Regions from separate parts of the Phyllobacterium sp. genome, predicted to be linked through region 1. Evidence: riboswitches for the same ligand, from Rfam matches in the RefSeq annotation. Region 1 holds a riboswitch; each other region holds the start of a gene.
The links. A riboswitch is a leader RNA that binds a small molecule or an ion and turns the genes downstream of it on or off. The one in region 1 is predicted to bind thiamine pyrophosphate.
Positions count from the first base shown of each region.

Region 2: linked by a shared signal. The riboswitch ahead of thiC (phosphomethylpyrimidine synthase ThiC) and the one ahead of AAAB35_RS03945 (ABC transporter permease) in region 1 are both predicted to bind thiamine pyrophosphate.
Region 3: linked by a shared signal. The riboswitch ahead of thiB (thiamine ABC transporter substrate binding subunit) and the one ahead of AAAB35_RS03945 (ABC transporter permease) in region 1 are both predicted to bind thiamine pyrophosphate.

Region 1 covers NZ_JBBNAM010000054.1:74,208-79,662, reverse strand. Annotated here, with positions in the region: gene AAAB35_RS03970 (ABC transporter permease) at 1-367, shown strand, start outside; gene nikC (nickel transporter permease) at 364-1,293, shown strand; gene AAAB35_RS03960 (ABC transporter ATP-binding protein) at 1,290-2,123, shown strand; gene AAAB35_RS03955 (ABC transporter ATP-binding protein) at 2,120-2,881, shown strand; gene AAAB35_RS03950 (TadE/TadG family type IV pilus assembly protein) at 3,029-3,982, shown strand; TPP riboswitch at 4,040-4,142, shown strand; gene AAAB35_RS03945 (ABC transporter permease) at 4,256-4,999, shown strand; gene AAAB35_RS03940 (ABC transporter substrate-binding protein) at 5,034-5,455, shown strand, end outside.
Region 2 covers NZ_JBBNAM010000120.1:2,745-8,199, reverse strand. Annotated here, with positions in the region: gene AAAB35_RS08575 (thiazole synthase) at 1-729, opposite strand, end outside; gene thiS (sulfur carrier protein ThiS) at 733-930, opposite strand; gene thiO (glycine oxidase ThiO) at 927-1,886, opposite strand; gene thiC (phosphomethylpyrimidine synthase ThiC) at 1,891-3,693, opposite strand; TPP riboswitch at 3,855-3,973, opposite strand; gene AAAB35_RS08555 (NAD(P)H-dependent oxidoreductase) at 4,022-4,573, opposite strand; gene rpsU (30S ribosomal protein S21) at 4,773-5,042, opposite strand; gene AAAB35_RS08545 (RidA family protein) at 5,283-5,455, opposite strand, start outside.
Region 3 covers NZ_JBBNAM010000426.1:17,895-23,349, reverse strand. Annotated here, with positions in the region: gene AAAB35_RS28170 (ATP-binding cassette domain-containing protein) at 1-1,118, opposite strand, end outside; gene AAAB35_RS28165 (glycine zipper 2TM domain-containing protein) at 1,256-1,585, opposite strand; gene AAAB35_RS28160 (hypothetical protein) at 1,749-2,030, opposite strand; gene AAAB35_RS28155 (thiamine diphosphokinase) at 2,117-2,761, opposite strand; TPP riboswitch at 3,139-3,256, shown strand; gene thiB (thiamine ABC transporter substrate binding subunit) at 3,336-4,316, shown strand; gene thiP (thiamine/thiamine pyrophosphate ABC transporter permease) at 4,323-5,455, shown strand, end outside.

The sequences.
Region 1 (5,455 bases):
TGCCTATATCAGCCGCATGACCCGCAGTTTCATGCTCAACGAACTTGAGCAGGAATATATTGTCGCGGCGCGGGCAAAGGGCCTCTCAGAAACGCGCATCATCTGGGCGCACGCCTTGCGCAACGCCGCCGTTCCTCTTGTAACGGTGATTGCACTTTCCTATGCCGGCCTGCTTGAAGGTTCGGTCCTGACAGAGACGGTATTTTCGTGGCCGGGGCTCGGCTTGTATATTACCAACTCCCTGCAAAATGCCGACATGAACGCCGTGCTGGGTGGTACCATCATCATCGGCACCGTGTTCGTCGCCATCAATCTCCTGTCCGATCTTCTTTATCGGGCGCTTGACCCACGGACCCGCGCACGATGAGCCAGGCAATCGACACACCGCCTCTCACGCGCCGCCAATGGCTGATGAGCGACCGTCCGCAATCGCGCCTTCAGGCGCGTCTCGGCCGCGCCTATCTCGTCTGGAGCCGTTTCGCCAGCAACCGCCTCGCGCTGGTGGGCCTCGCAATCATCATCGTGCTGCTGCTTGTCGCCGCCTTCGCACCGCTGCTTGCACCGCATTCGCCAATCTCCGGCGACCTTCGCAATGCGCGCCTTTTGCCACCGGGCGGTGAGTATCTGCTCGGCACAGATGATCAGGGCCGCGACATTCTCTCGCGACTGATCTATGGCTCGCGCCTGACACTCTACGTTGTCATTCTGGTCGCTATCATTGCAGCGCCCATCGGCCTGCTGGTCGGTACGATTGCAGGTTATGCAGGGGGCTGGATTGACGCGGTATTGATGCGGATCACCGATATTTTCCTTGCCTTTCCGAAGCTCATCCTGGCCCTGGCTTTCGTTGCCGCGCTCGGACCTGGTATCGAGAACGCCGTCATTGCCATTGCGATTACGTCATGGCCACCCTATGCGCGCATTGCCCGTGCAGAGACGCTGACCGTGCGCAATTCCGACTATATCGCCGCAGTCCGTTTGATGGGCGCTTCGCCGACCCGCATTGTGCTGCGCCACATCATGCCGCTCTGCCTTTCCTCCCTGATCGTGCGGGTCACGCTCGACATGGCAGGTATTATCCTGACGGCCGCTGGCCTTGGCTTTCTTGGTCTTGGCGCCCAGCCGCCATTACCTGAATGGGGCGCAATGATCGCATCTGGACGGCGCTTCATCATGGATCAATGGTGGGTGGCAGCAATGCCGGGCTTTGCCATCCTTATCGTCAGTCTTGGCTTCAATCTTCTGGGTGACGGACTGCGCGACGCACTCGATCCGCGAGGCAACAACCAATGAGCACGATGCTGACGGTTGACGATCTTCGCGTCACGTTTCCGACCCGTACCGGTAGCGTCAATGCAGTGCGCGGCGTTTCGTTCACGCTGGGGCGCGAACGCCTCGGTATCGTCGGTGAATCAGGATCCGGCAAATCTCAGACCGGCCGCGCCATAATGGGCCTGACGCCGCCGCATGCCAGCATCACGGCGAAGACCCTCAACTTCGACGGCATCGATCTTCTTCGTGCTTCGGTCAAAGAACGGCGCGCGCTGCGCGGTAATCGAATCTCCATGATCCTGCAGGACCCGAAATATTCGCTCAATCCGGTAATGAGCATCGGAAGGCAAATCGTGGAGACGCTGCGCACCCACGAGAAGGTCAGCAGGCGCGAAGCGCGCCGGCGCGCACTCGATATGCTGGCAGCCGTCCAGATACGCGATCCCGAGCGTGTCTATGATTTGCATCCGCATGAAGTTTCGGGTGGCATGGGGCAGCGCGCCATGATCGCCATGATGCTGATAACCGGGCCGGAACTGCTCATTGCGGACGAACCGACCTCGGCGCTTGATGTTACTGTACAGCTCGACGTGCTCGGCATTCTCGACAACCTCGTACGCGACAGGGGCATGGGCCTGATCTTCATCTCGCACGATCTGCGGCTAGTCTCTTCGTTCTGCGACCGGGTGATCGTCATGTATGCTGGTCGGATCGTAGAAGAAATTGCCGCCAAGGATCTGCGCAATGCCAAGCACCCCTACACGCAGGGACTGCTGAATTGCATGCCAGAGATCGGCGCGGACCGGCATCCGCTCCCGGTACTCGACCGCAAACCGGAGTGGGCAGCATGACGCCGGCGCTGAAGCTCGACAATCTCCAAGTCACGTTCAATCGTTTCCGCGCTTTGCGGGGCGTAAGCCTTGAAGTGGTATCCGGGGAATCCTTCGGCCTCGTTGGCGAATCCGGTTCAGGGAAATCGACGCTGCTGCGGGCCGTGGCGGGGCTCGCGCCGGTGACTGGCGGGACGATCGAGGTGAATGGCAAAACGCTCGGTTCATCCCGCACGAAGGCCTTTTACCGTGATGTGCAGATGGTATTCCAGGACCCTTACGGCTCGCTGCACCCGCGCCAGACGGTGGATCGGTTGCTCCTGGAGCCGCTTGCCGTGCACGGCTTCGGCGATATCGAACGGCGCATCTTACGGGCGCTTGACGAAGTAGGGCTCGGTTCGAGTTTCCGCTTCCGCTATTCGCACCAACTCTCGGGCGGCCAGCGGCAGCGTGTTGCGATTGCCCGTGCGCTCATCCTCGAACCCTCGATCCTCCTTCTCGACGAACCCACCTCTGCGCTTGACGCATCGGTGCAGGCTGAGGTGCTGAACCTGCTCGAGCAGATACGCCGCGACCGTAAGTTGACTTTCGTGATGGTGAGTCATGATCTCGCCGTCGTCACGCATATGTGCGACCGGTTGATGGTGATGCAGCACGGAGCCGAAGTCGAACGGCTCACCGCCTCGGAACTTGCGAGGCGCCACGTCACGCAGGACTATACGCGCAACCTGCTCATCGCGAGCCAGGGATTCGTCAGGCCGGCAGTGCAGAATGCCTAGTCATTTTCATTGAATATTTACCATTTGCTGAGGCATTCTCGTGGAAACTGCCGGTTCGACGGGAAATCGTGAAAATCTGAATGAATTTTCTAAGCGGGCGTTTACGCCGGGCAATTGATGGTTGCGCTCATCGACTGGAGTGGGGCCATGAAGAACTTCCGCCAATTTATAAAAGATCGCCGCGGGGCAACCGCGATAACATTTGCATTGCTGCTCGTGCCGCTTCTGGGTTTCGCCGGGCTCGCGGTGGATTACAGCCGTGCGAGCAACGAGCGCTCGCGCCTGCAGAATGCCGCGGATGCCGCGGCACTCGCTGCGGCATCCGTATTCACCGGTTCCAACAAATCGACTGCCGAGGCAAAGGCACGGGCCTTCCTGCAGGCCAATCTCGGCCTCAAGGCGGAAGATATAAATGTGAACTTCAATACGGCGAATCAAAAGGTTACGATCAGCCTTGGTGGCCAGACCAACACCTTGTTCATGCACGTTCTCAATAAAGACAACATGCCGATCAGTGTAAACGCCACCGCGCTGGCGCCGCTCAAGCCTACGACGGCCAAGATCACCATCGACAAGGTAACCGGTTACTGGTTCAAGAAAGTTTCGATCATTGTCGTGCGCAACGGCACGGAGGTTGTGGTCGGCACCATCAAGTACACGGCGACCGACCATAATCTCTACAATGGACGCGGCGGCGGCAAGACGGACCCGGACATCAACACACCCGTCACCTTCGATCTCGGTGATTACACGAAACTCTATCTCAAGATGGAGATCAAGAACGACGGTTGTGACATTGGCTACAAAAACGATTCGTCGGGCCGCTATGTCAATTGCGTAGCAACCAACAGTTCGTCCTACGCCAAGTACAATTCCACGCTGAGAACAGACGATCCAAATACTGTCAATCACCTGTTCGTGGACGGCGTACAACTGCCGGCGGGATCCAAACCGCCGCTCGATGACCTGATGAATTGTGATAACGCGACGCACAGCCACGCCTGGGAAGATGGCGGCGGTTGGGCCGACCAGGACTTCTTCTACAAGATCAACGCGGCCTGCAAATCGGTCGATGGCGAAAACGTCCGCCTGACCCACTAGGGTCAGGTTGCTTTGATGCGGCGCGATTGACTTTGCCCTTGCGCCGCTCCATCATGATTTCATTCCGAGGGGGGCACTGTACAGTGCTGAGATAGCGTCGAGCTGGACCCTTGAACCTGATCCGGGTCATGCCGGCGTAGGAACGGGAATTGAGCATAGTTCGCGCCATTTCAGCCTTATCCTCGCACATGTCCGGATCTCCAACAGAGATGGAGTCCAGAGCGTGCCTTATTTCCTGACATCGACCGCGTCTTGCCGGTAACGGCTCGGGCCATGCGCCTCGTTTTTCGCACGGTCATGGCGCTTGCCGCCGTCGCCGCGTGCTGGCAGGCGGTCGTCTGGCTGTTCCAACCACCACGCTTCATTCTGCCCGGACCGGCCGCAGTTGGGGCCGCCCTCATCGAGCAGCGACATTATCTCGGCTTGCATGCCTCGATCACCGTTGCGGAAATCGTGCTGGGCCTCCTGTTCGGCGGGCTTGCCGGAATTTTGACAGCGCTCCTCCTGGCCGGCATGCCCGCCTTTCGCCACGTCATGTGGCCTGTGCTTCTCGTCTTGCAGGCGCTGCCGGTGTTTGCGATCGCACCGCTGCTCGTCCTGTGGTTCGGCTTTGGGCTTGCGTCCAAGGTCGTGATGGCAAGCCTCATCATCTTCTTCCCCGTCGCGTCTGCCTTTGCCGATGGATTGCAGCGCACCAGCCGGGATCTGCTGGATGCCGCTTCGCTCACGCAGGCGACATCGCTTGCGACGCTGCTTCTCGTTCGCGTGCCGAGCGCCTTGCCATCGCTCGGGTCAGGTCTTCGCGTGGCCGCCGTCTTTGCCCCGATCGGCGCCGTGATAGGCGAATGGGTCGGGTCATCGCGGGGGCTCGGTTTCGTGATGTTGCAGGCCAATGCCCGCATGCAGACCGAAACGCTGTTCGCTGCGCTCATGATCCTCGCGACTCTTACCATCGCCCTGCGGTTCCTCGTCGATGCCCTTACCCGGCATCTTACCCCCTGGGCACACGAGTCATGACCATTCCTCCGTTCAACCCGACAAAGGACCACCTATGTTCCGCTCGCTCCCATTGATCCTGACGGTTTGTCTCGCGCTGCTTCCGGTACCGGCCATGGCTGCCGACAAGCTGACGGTGCTCCTCGAATGGTTCGTCAATCCCGACCATGCTCCTCTCGTTATCGCACGTGAGAAAGGCTACTTTGCCGATGTGGGTCTCGATGTGGAACTGATACCGCCGGCCGATCCTGCGGCGCCGCCACGTCTCGTCGCGGCAAAACAGGCCGATATCGCCATCCACTACCAGCCGAATCTTTATCTCGACCATGACGCAGGCTTGCCGTTGGTGCGTTTCGGAACGTTGGTCGAGACACCGCTCAACACTGTGATGACCTTGGCCGGCGGGCCGATCAAGAGCCTCAAGGACCTCAAGGGCAAGAAGGTCGGGTTTTCCGTCGCCGGTTTCGAGGATGCGAT
Region 2 (5,455 bases), on a different contig from region 1:
GACATCGCGCGGCTCCAGCATGCCTGCCCGGTGGGCGGCATGGCCGGCTTCGGTTGCCTTCGCGAACGCGTGGGCCATCGCCACCGGGTCGCCGGCCTTTGCAACTGCCGTGTTGAGAAGGATCGCGTCAAAGCCGAGTTCCATGACCGTTGCCGCATGCGACGGGCGGCCGAGACCGGCATCGACGATCATCGGAATATCGGGAAAGTGACCTCTCAACGAACGGAGGGCGTGAAGGTTAAGCGGTCCCTGCGCCGAGCCAATCGGCGCGCACCAGGGCATAAGCACCTCGCAGCCGGCACCGATCAACCGTTCAGCCACAACGAGGTCGTCGGTCGTATAGGGAAAAACCTTGAACCCGTCATCCGTGAGCACGCGCGCGGCTTCAACAAGGGCGAAAACGTCCGGTTGCAGCGTATCGTGATTGCCGATGACCTCCAGCTTGATCCAGTCGGTAGCGAACAGGTCGCGTGCCATCTGCGCCGTGAGCACGGCTTCCTTGACAGTGTGGCAACCGGCGGTATTCGGCAGGATGCGTACGCCCGACGAGCGGATCAACGACCAGAACCGGTCGCCGGAACTGCCGCCCGCTGTTTCGCGTCGCAGTGACACCGTGGCGACCCCCGTGCCGGAAGCCTTGATTGCTTCCATAAGGATCGCTGGTGAAGGATATTGGGCCGTCCCGAGCAATAGGTGCGAGGCAAGCTCGATACCGTAGAGCGTAAGCATGCTTCAGCCCCCTTGCCGCGGCGTCAGAATTTCGACGCGGTCGCCCTCTTTGAGCAAACATTCCGGGCGCTCCGTCGACCGGACGAGTTCGCCATTCAGCGCAGTCGCCAGCCAGTCTCCCTCGAACTGCAGTTCGGTGAGCAAGGCGTCGAGGAAATGCGCAGCGACATCACGGGTTTCGCCATTGACGATGAGTTTCATTGTACCTCGTTCCCTTGATCGAAAATCATACTCGCAGCCTGTCGCGCCATCGCCGGTGCGAGCAGGAAACCATGCCGGTAAAGCCCGTTGATGCTGATCACATTGCCGTCGCGAACAACGCGCGGCAGGTTGTCCGGATAGGCCGGCCGAATGCCGGTGCCCGTCTCGATGATTTCCGCCTCACCGAAGGCGGGATGCAGGCTATAGGCAGCGTTGATTAGCTCCATCGTCGAGCGTACGGTGATCGGCCCCGTAGCATCGCTTTCAATCATCGTTGCTCCCACCATGAAGGTCTGACCGGCGCGCGGCACGATGTAGACGGGAAAGCGCGGATGAACGAGGCGAATCGGGCGCGCGAGCGAAACATCCGTCGTGCGCAACAGCAGCATTTCACCGCGCACGCCGCGGATGCCTTCATCAGTGGTCGCACGGCCGAGACATTCGATCGTCCAGTCAAAGCGTGGGGCGGCCGACTGATCGGATTCGAACGATACGCCGGAGGCCGCAAGTTTTGCCGCCAGACTGACCAGCGCGTGCCGGGGGTCGAGATGCGCCTCGGTACCGAAATGGAGCCCTCGGCGAAAACGGCCAGCCAAATCGGGCTCCAGCGCAGCGACCGACTCTTCGTCGAGCAAGTCGAACCCAGACGTTTGCGTGCCGAAGCGATCGAGTTCCTTCTGGTCGCGGCCAGAGGCGAGAACCAGCGTCCCGTTTCGGGTCACAGTACCGGGAAGCGCCGCTTCCCACCAATCAGCCGCCGCCAATCCAAGGTCGACAACTGCTTGTTCGGCGCTTTCCCTTTCGCAATAGGGTGCGAGCATGCCGCCGGCATACCAGGACGCCGGCCTTCGCCCATCCGGCGACGGATCGACAACGGTCACATCGAGACCACGCGACATGAGTTCATGCGCCACCGCAAGGCCGGCAACGCCGGCTCCTCTGACAAGAACAGCCATGATGTCAGACACCGTTGTCGAGCGGCATATAGAGATCGCCGCCCTCGCGGAACTTCGCAGCCATGACCGCCATTCCCTCCTTCTGCGCCTCTGCCCTTATGTCGTGGGAGATGCGCATCGAGCAGAATTTCGGCCCGCACATGGAGCAGAAGTGCGCCACCTTGTGCGCTTCCTTCGGCAATGTCTCATCGTGATAGAGGCGGGCCGTTTCCGGATCGAGGGAGAGATTGAACTGGTCTTCCCAGCGAAATTCGAAGCGGGCCCGCGACAGCGCATCATCACGCAGTTTGGCGGCCGGATGCCCCTTGGCAAGATCGGCCGCATGGGCGGCGATCTTGTAGGTGATGACGCCGACCTTGACGTCGTCGCGATTAGGGAGGCCAAGGTGTTCCTTTGGGGTGACGTAGCAAAGCATCGCCGTCCCGAACCAGCCGATCATCGCCGCGCCGATGCCGGAGGTGATGTGATCGTATCCGGGTGCAATGTCCGTCGTCAGTGGTCCAAGCGTATAGAACGGCGCCTCGCCGCAAACGGCGAGCTGCTTGTCCATGTTCTCCTTGATCTTGTGCATCGGGACGTGGCCCGGCCCCTCGATCATTACCTGGCAATCCCTGGCCCAGGCAATTTGCGTGAGTTCGCCCAGCGTCTCGAGTTCGGCAAACTGCGCGGTGTCGTTGGCATCCGCTATCGAGCCCGGCCGCAGCCCATCGCCCAGTGAGAAGGACACGTCATAGGCGCGGCAGATGTCGCAGATTTCCGCGAAATGCTCGTAGACGAAGCTCTCCTTGTGATGATGCAGGCACCACTTCGCCATGATCGAGCCGCCGCGCGAAACAATGCCCGTCACCCGGTTTACGGTAAGCGGAATGTAGTGAAGGCGCACCCCTGCATGGATGGTGAAATAATCGACCCCCTGTTCGGCTTGTTCGACCAGCGTATCGCGGAAGATGTCCCAGGTCAGGTCCTCAGCAACGCCGCCGACTTTTTCCAGCGCCTGATAGAGCGGCACCGTGCCGATCGGCACTGGCGAGTTACGGATAATCCATTCGCGAATGTTGTGAATGTTTCGCCCGGTGGAAAGGTCCATCACCGTATCGGCGCCCCAGCGGGTCGCCCATACCATCTTCTCGACCTCTTCGGCCATCGACGACGTGACCGCGGAATTGCCGATATTGGCGTTGATCTTGACGAGGAAATTGCGGCCGATGATCATAGGTTCGAGTTCCGGGTGATTGATATTGGCGGGGATAATTGCCCTGCCTCGTGCAATCTCGTCGCGCACGAATTCGGGCGTCACGTGATCGGGGACGGCCGCTCCGAACGATTCGCCATCGCGCGCCGCCGCGAATCTTGCAACATCGCGGCCAAGATTTTCGCGAATCGCGGCGAACTCCATCTCCGGCGTGATGATCCCGGCTCTTGCATAGGCGAGTTGCGTGACGGCCGATCCATCCTTACCCATGTGAGGGCTGTTGCGAACCGGAAATGCCGGGGTCAGGCGGTCGCCCGTGGCAAAGCCGTTATCCGCGGGAAGAATATGACGGCCCTCATAGGCGCGGGTGTCGCCCCGTGCGTCGAGCCAGGTCTCGCGAATGCGTGGCAGGCCGCGCGCAATGTCAATCGCGGCGAGTGGATCGCTATAGGGCCCTGACGAGTCATAAACCGTGACGTTCGGTTCGCCCGCGGTCGGATGCACGGCGACCTCCCGCCTCGGGACACGTATATCCGCGTGGATGCGCCCGGGTTTGTAAATCTTGGTCGAAGCCGGCAGCGAACCTGCCGAAACGGTTGGAGTGATTGCGGTCATCATAAGGTTCCTTTGCTCCGCGAACGCACGTTCAGAGACGCCCGCAAGTTCAAATTGCCTGCATGCCGCATGTGGCGGCGCTGCAAGCGCGAAACCCAGTTCTGTGCCGGAAAGATGAAAGGCTTTCGCGAACCCTGACGGGAATCAGGACCCAATCGCCCGCGAAGACTTTTGCACCGTCCCTACGCCAGTATGAACTGGATCAGGTTCAACGGGTCACTGCGCTTGCCGATGGCCAGCAGTATCTCAGCCCCTTGCCGGGACTCCCCTGGTGAATATCTGTAAGAGACCCGCCCGCAACGCCGTTGTCAAGCGGGTCGGCATCCGACTAGGCGCGCAGGGGCTTCAAGGCCGCTGCCCATTTGGCGAGTTCCGCCAACATGGTCGTAGCGCTGTTCGTCATCGATTCGGTCGGCTGGAAGACACCTTCATCATCGATGAACTGCTGATACGAATGCACCGGGACACCATCCGGAATTGGCATCATCCTCAAGCCCGCGACCAACCCTTTTACCGACTCGACCGAGCGCAAGCCCCCGGAAACGCCGCCATAGCTGACAAAGCCCGCTGGTTTGTAGTTCCACTCTTTCGACAGATAGATCAATGCATTGATGAGGGATGGCGGAGCAAAATAATCGTACTCAGGCGTAACAAATACCGTTGCGTCGGCCGCATCGACAATGGTGCTCCATCGCTTGGTGTGAGCGCGCTCATTTCTGCATGCGCGGATGATGCGGTTCGTCAAGGAGAGGCAGGTTGATCTCGGGACGGTTTCGAACCGGGCGTCCTGCCTGGCAAATTCATGAAACCATTTTGCAACCGCCGGGCCGCCGCGGCCGGGGCGTGTGCTGGCAATAATAATGTTGAGTTTGAGCGCCATATGCTTGTCTCCATCATGCATGACTGAACGCCAGCATGAATAAGCAAGCCGCACTGCGCCGCCAAGAAGGCACTTTCCGGAAACCGCCCATGATATGATATCGGCAGGTAGTCCCGCGCCGCATGGGCAAAACGAAACCCGCCCCGGCAAAGCCGTGCGGGTTCTCTCGCTATAAATGACCGGACGAACCGGTCACCAACTATCGGTTGAAATCGCCACCGTTGCCGTTTGGACGAGGCGGCCGTTCCTTTTTCTTCGGACCGGGCAGAAGACCTTCGCGCTGTGCCTGCTTGCGAGCTGCCTTGCGGGCACGGCTGACGGCTTCGGCTTTTTCCCGCACACGGCGCTCGGACGGCTTTTCGAATGCCTGGCGCGCCTTCATTTCGCGGAAGAGACCCTCCCGCTGCATCTTCTTCTTCAGGACCCTGAGGGCCTGTTCAACATTGTTGTCTCGGACGAGTACTTGCAATCGTTTTCCTTACCCATGCTTGCCTCGTCTTGCGCAATCGCAATTGGCCACAATCAGACAAGCGTTTGAAGAATTGCCCCTGTGGCAATCCGGAGAAGCGCGGACTTTATGCATTTCCGCGCCAAAAATCCAGTCTGCCCGCGCAATTTACTCGGGCTTTACCGCCAAGAAACGGCCTTTTCGGCACGATTACCGTAGCAATAGCGCGAACGACGCGCGTGATCGTGCGCCGGCGCCGAATCAGAGAGCAGCGGTGATGATGATCTCGACCTTGTATTCAGGCGTTGCGAGCTTTGCTTCACCGGTCGCGCGGGCCGGCGTGTTGGCCGGGTCGACCCAAGCATCCCAAACCGCGTTCATCTCGCCGAAGTCCTTCATGTCATCAAGCCAGATGATGGCCTGCAGCAACTTCG
Region 3 (5,455 bases), on a different contig from region 1:
TCGCCGCGCCCATCCGTCAGATAATCCGACAGCGTCTGCTCCAGATTGAGGCTGTCGCGTCTCTGGTCGAGGACAGCGATCTCGAGATTTGTGCCAAGCTTCAACGTGCCGCTATCCGGCCCAAGCTGGCCGGTGAGCAGCGAGAGGAGCGTGGTCTTGCCGGCGCCGTTCGGACCTACGAAGCCAACGCAATTGCCGCGCTGGATGCGCGTGGAGAAATCATTGACAAGGACATTGTCGCCATAGGCCTTCGATAGATGTTCGGCCTCGATCACAAGCTTGCCGGATTCCCTGGCATCGCTTGCCTTGAGGACAGCCGTTCCCTGCGCGCGCCGGTGATTGCGGAATTCGCTGCGCATTGTCTGCAATTCACCAAGGCGACGCATATTGCGCTTGCGCCGTGCCGTCACGCCATAGCGCAGCCAATGCTCCTCGCGCACGATCTGTCGCCCGAGCTTGTGGAGGTCGCGCTCCTCTTCTTCGAGGACCTTGTCGCGCCACTCCTCGAAGGCAGCAAATCCCTGTTCGAGCCGTCGCGTGACGCCGCGATCGAGCCAGATCGTCGAACGGCTGACATTTTCGAGAAAACGCCTGTCGTGCGAAATGACCACCAGGGCCGAACGCATCTGGCGAAGTTCGCCTTCCAGCCATTCGATCGTCGTAAGATCGAGGTGGTTGGTCGGCTCGTCGAGGAGAAGAATATCCGGCTGCGGCGCGAGCACCTTGGCGAGCGCGGCACGGCGCGTTTCGCCGCCCGAAAGATTTTCTGGCCTTTCAGCGCCGGTGAGCCCGAGATGTTCGAGCAGATAGCCGACGCGGTAGTGATCATCGGCAGGCCCGAGCCCCGCTTCCACATAGTCATGAACGGTGGCAAAACCATCCATGTCAGGCGCCTGTGCGAGATAGCGCACCGTCACGCCGGGGTGCTTGAACACCTCCCCATCGGTCGGCGCAATGAAGCCCGCAGCGATTTTCAACAACGTCGATTTCCCCGAACCATTGCGGCCGACAAGGGCAATGCGGTCCCCCTCGCTGACCGAGATGGCGGCATCACTCAAGAGCGGAGTGCCGCCGAATGTCAGCGCGATCTGGTCGAGACGAAGCAGCGGTGGGGCCATGAAATTTCAGATCCAGCAATAGTAAACAAACCGGGATCGGCCCCGGCGCATGGCCTTGTCGGCGAGAAACTTGGCTCTGTCAAATAAAACAGGCCGGAAAATTATCCGGCCTGCGTGTTCGATCATGCGGGTGGGAATCAGTATCCCCCGCCGTAGGCGCCGCCACCGCTGCCTTCGCACGGCGCCGTGTAGATAGAACCGTCACGCCGCTGGTAGCGGCAGAGGTTCTGAGTCTGGCCCTGCGGCGTCGTTACAGTTCCGATCGCGGCACCGAGCAATGCACCGCCTGCCGCACCGACAACGGTACTTTTCGTGTCATGCCCCAGTGCCTGTCCGGCAATCGCACCCAAGCCACCGCCAATCAGGGCGCCCGTCCCCCCACGTACGTTTTGCTCGCTCGTTGAACAACCGGCAACAGAGACGGCCAGCAGTGCGGATGCCGCTATCGCGGCTAGACGAAACTTCATGACAAATCCTTTCAATCCTAATCAGATGGCGGCGGACCCTGCTGCGTCAATGCGGCAGAAGAAAGTTATTCGCGCGCCCATTTCCACAAAACAAATGTGAGCTTCCGTTACTAAAAAAACAGGCCGGGAAACCCCGGCCTGTTTTCATGATATTTCTGGCCGATTAACGGCACGGGGCCTGATAGCGCTGGCCGTAACGATTCTCGTAGGTGCAATAACGGTTGCTATTGTTGTTGGTGGCAGCACCAACCAAGGCACCGCCGGCGCCGCCGATTGCAGCACCTGCAAGGGCGCCCTTGCCACCATTGATTGCGCCACCGGCCAATGCACCTAATGCCGCACCGCCGACGCCGTAGCCGGCGACGCGCTGATCAGCAGTAGTGCACCCGGCGGCCGAAAACGCCAGGAGTCCGGCGACTGCAATCGTGGACAAACTTTTCAACATGGAAGACCTCTCCTGTTGTTAGAACCAAATTTCAACAGCTTGCGTCCCCAATGCTGTCCTGCAACAATTGCATCCCGCACTCATTTTTACAAGCCGGTGGCCGGTTGCAAGGCAGCAATCAGGATTGCCTTACCTGAATCGAGCGATACACGGAGCGTTCCACATACCGAATTCGAAACAGTAAGTGATGAGCCAAAAGAAAGTTCCATATTTTCCAAAGGCCAACGCGCACCTTCAATAAAAAGCCCGTGCAATGGCGAAAATGCAACAATGCTGAATAGCATATTTTCGGGGAAATCAAACCTATACGAGCCCGCAACCAGCGGATGCGCTTCCTCGTCGCCACTCGACAGGACGAGCTTGCGGCCCTCCGCCGCATGGGCCGTTGCCATGGTAAGATGCAACAGCGTGTGATCCGTACGCGCGCCGCCAAACGCCCCGCACAAGATGACTTCGGTGGCGCCAAGGCGATAGGCTTCATTGAGGGCCAATTCGCCGTCCGTCATGTCCTTGGCCGCGGGAAAAACCGATCGCGGCACATGCGCATAGCGTCGATCAAGCTCGGGAGAGGTTGAATCGAAATCGCCAAGCCAGAGTTCGGGCTCGAGGCCGAGGGGTTCGGCGTGGGCAATGCCTCCGTCGGCCGCAAGGACACGCGCGCCGGCGACCAAATGCCTCAGGCGATCATTGACGTGGACGGTTCCGCCAAGAAGGATGACAAATTTGATCATGACGCGGCCATAGCACGTGGCACTGCTGCCGCCTAGCGTCGTTCAATATGAGGTTTGGGATCTGGGTTGACCCTGGGATCGAGCGTGGTCGCTTAAAATCCTGATAGCTGAACGAGCGATATTCCGTAGAATATGTAGGCCCCGATAGCCGTAGCGATGGCGATGACCACCAACATGGCTCCGTCTGTGAGTTCAAACATTTCTGCCCCCTAGTCTTTTTATTTTTCTGACTGCAGCTTAGCAAATCACCAGGCGATTGGCTGCACACAAATCCGGGTTAATCAGCGCGGATTAACAAGCCCAGGCAACTACGGTCATCACATGACGCCAAAGAGGCAATCCGCTTGCGCGGCCCGCTCTTTTTCTCTAATCTTTGCAACGCTCTAACGGGGTGCCTACCATGAATGGCAGGCTGAGAGGCGTAAGGTGAATTCCTGCCAACCCGCGGAACCTGATCCGGTTTGTACCGGCGGAGGGATTAGACGCGGCGACCGGCCAGCGCATCAATCCTTTTGAAAACCAACCTTAGGAGGCGCTGATGCGGCCGATAACGACTTTCTTGCAATCTGCACTCATGATCGGTGCATTGGCACTTGGTGCTTCGACGGAAGCAACGGCCGCAGGCAAGCTGACGATCTATACCTATGAAAGCTTCACGGCCGAGTGGGGCCCCGGCCCGAAGGTGAAGGAGGCTTTTGAAAAGCAGTGCAAGTGCACTATCGACTTCGTTGCCGTCACCGACGGCGTTGCCTTGCTCAACCGGTTGAAGCTCGAAGGCGCCTCAACCAAGGCCGACATCGTTCTTGGTCTCGATACGAACCTTACCTATGAAGCAGCCACGACCGGGCTTTTCGCACCACATGGCATCGACACCAGCGCCGTATCGATTCCGGCAGGTTTCACGGATGATAGGTTCGTTCCATTCGACTACGGTTATTTCGCCGTCATCTACGACACCGAGAAGCTGGCGAACCCGCCATCAAGCCTGAAGGACCTCGTCGAAGGTGATCCGAAACAGAAGATCGTCATCGAGGACCCGCGCACATCGACGCCTGGCCTCGGGCTGCTTCTCTGGGTGAAATCCGTTTATGGCGACAAGGCGGGCGAAGCCTGGATGAAACTAAAAGACCGCGTTTTGACCGTCACGCCTGGCTGGTCGGAAGCTTATGGCCTCTTCACCAAGGGCGAAGCGCCCATGGTCCTTTCCTATACGACATCGCCTGCCTATCACCAGATCGCCGAGAAGACCGAGCGATACAAGGCAGCGTCGTTCACTGAGGGTCACTATCTGCAGGTCGAAGTCGCAGGTCAGACGACGAACGGAGCAAAGAATCCTCTTTCCAAAGAGTTCCTGGCCTTCATGACGTCTCCGGCGTTCCAGGATGCCATTCCCGAAAACAATTGGATGTTCCCGGCCGCCAAGACAAGCGCTCCTCTCAACGCTGCTTTCGACACGCTGGTGAAGCCTGCAGAAACGCTGATGTTCACTTCGGAAGAAGTTGCAAAGAACCGCAAGGCCTGGATCGACGAATGGCTTGCGTCGATGAGCATGTAGGCGTTGATGACCGACCGCTCGTTCAAAGCGATGGCCGGGGCGCTCGCGCTGGCCTTCCTCGCGGTGCTGGCGGGCGGAGCACTGCTTGGTCTCCTCAGCGAAGCGCTGCGCGGCAATACCGAGGGTTTTGCGGCATTCGACAGCTATCTCTGGCGCGTCGCACGCTTCACCTTGCTGCAAGCATTGCTGTCCACGGTACTCTCCATCGCCTTTGCCATACCGCTAGCCCGCGCCTTGCATGCCAACCCGGATTTTCCGGGACGCGCCATGATCCTGCGGCTCTTCGCCTTGCCCCTCGCTCTACCGGCGCTGGTTGCGGTGCTCGGCATCACCAGCATCTATGGGCGAAACGGACTGTTCGCGACCCTTCTCGCACAAACCGGATCGGAGGCCGTACCCAATATATATGGCCTCCCCGGCATACTGCTTGCCCATGTTTTCTTTAACCTGCCGCTTGCAACGCGGTTTATTCTCGCCAGCCTTGATTCCATTCCGGCCGACTATTGGAAACTATCCGCGCAACTCGGCATGCGGACATGGTCGCAACTTCGCCTTATCGAATGGCCGGTGATAAGGCGCAATCTTTCGGGCATTGCCGGACTGATCTTCATGCTGTGCATCACCTCCTTTACGATCGTGCTCACGCTCGGCGGCGGGCCCCGCGCCACCACGCTGGAAGTGGCGATCTACCAGGCGCTGCACTTCGACTTCGATATCGCCCGCGCCGTATCGCTGACTCTCTTGCAACTGGGCCTAACGGTTGCGGTTCTCACCCTCCTCGGCATGGCGGGTCGCCCCGCCGAGGAAGGGTTCAGTCTGCGCACAATGGCGCGCCGCTTCGACAGGCCGTCGCTAGGGGCGAAATCGCGAGATGGGCTTCTCATTCTTGCCGGCGTGCTTTTCGTTGGCCTGCCCATGGCTGGAACGGTCGTCTCCGGGCTTGCGGCCGACCTTTCGCGCCTCCTCCGAGAAAGCCAGGTATGGCGGGCAATTCTCACAAGTCTCGGTCTTGGCGGGGCCGCGGGTCTTCTGGCTGTCACCGTTTCACTGGCTCTGGTCATGGCCCGCGAGAATGTTGCGGCCCGTCGGCGCTACGGGGCACCCGGCATTTTCGAACGCTCGCTCGACCTCGGTGCAAG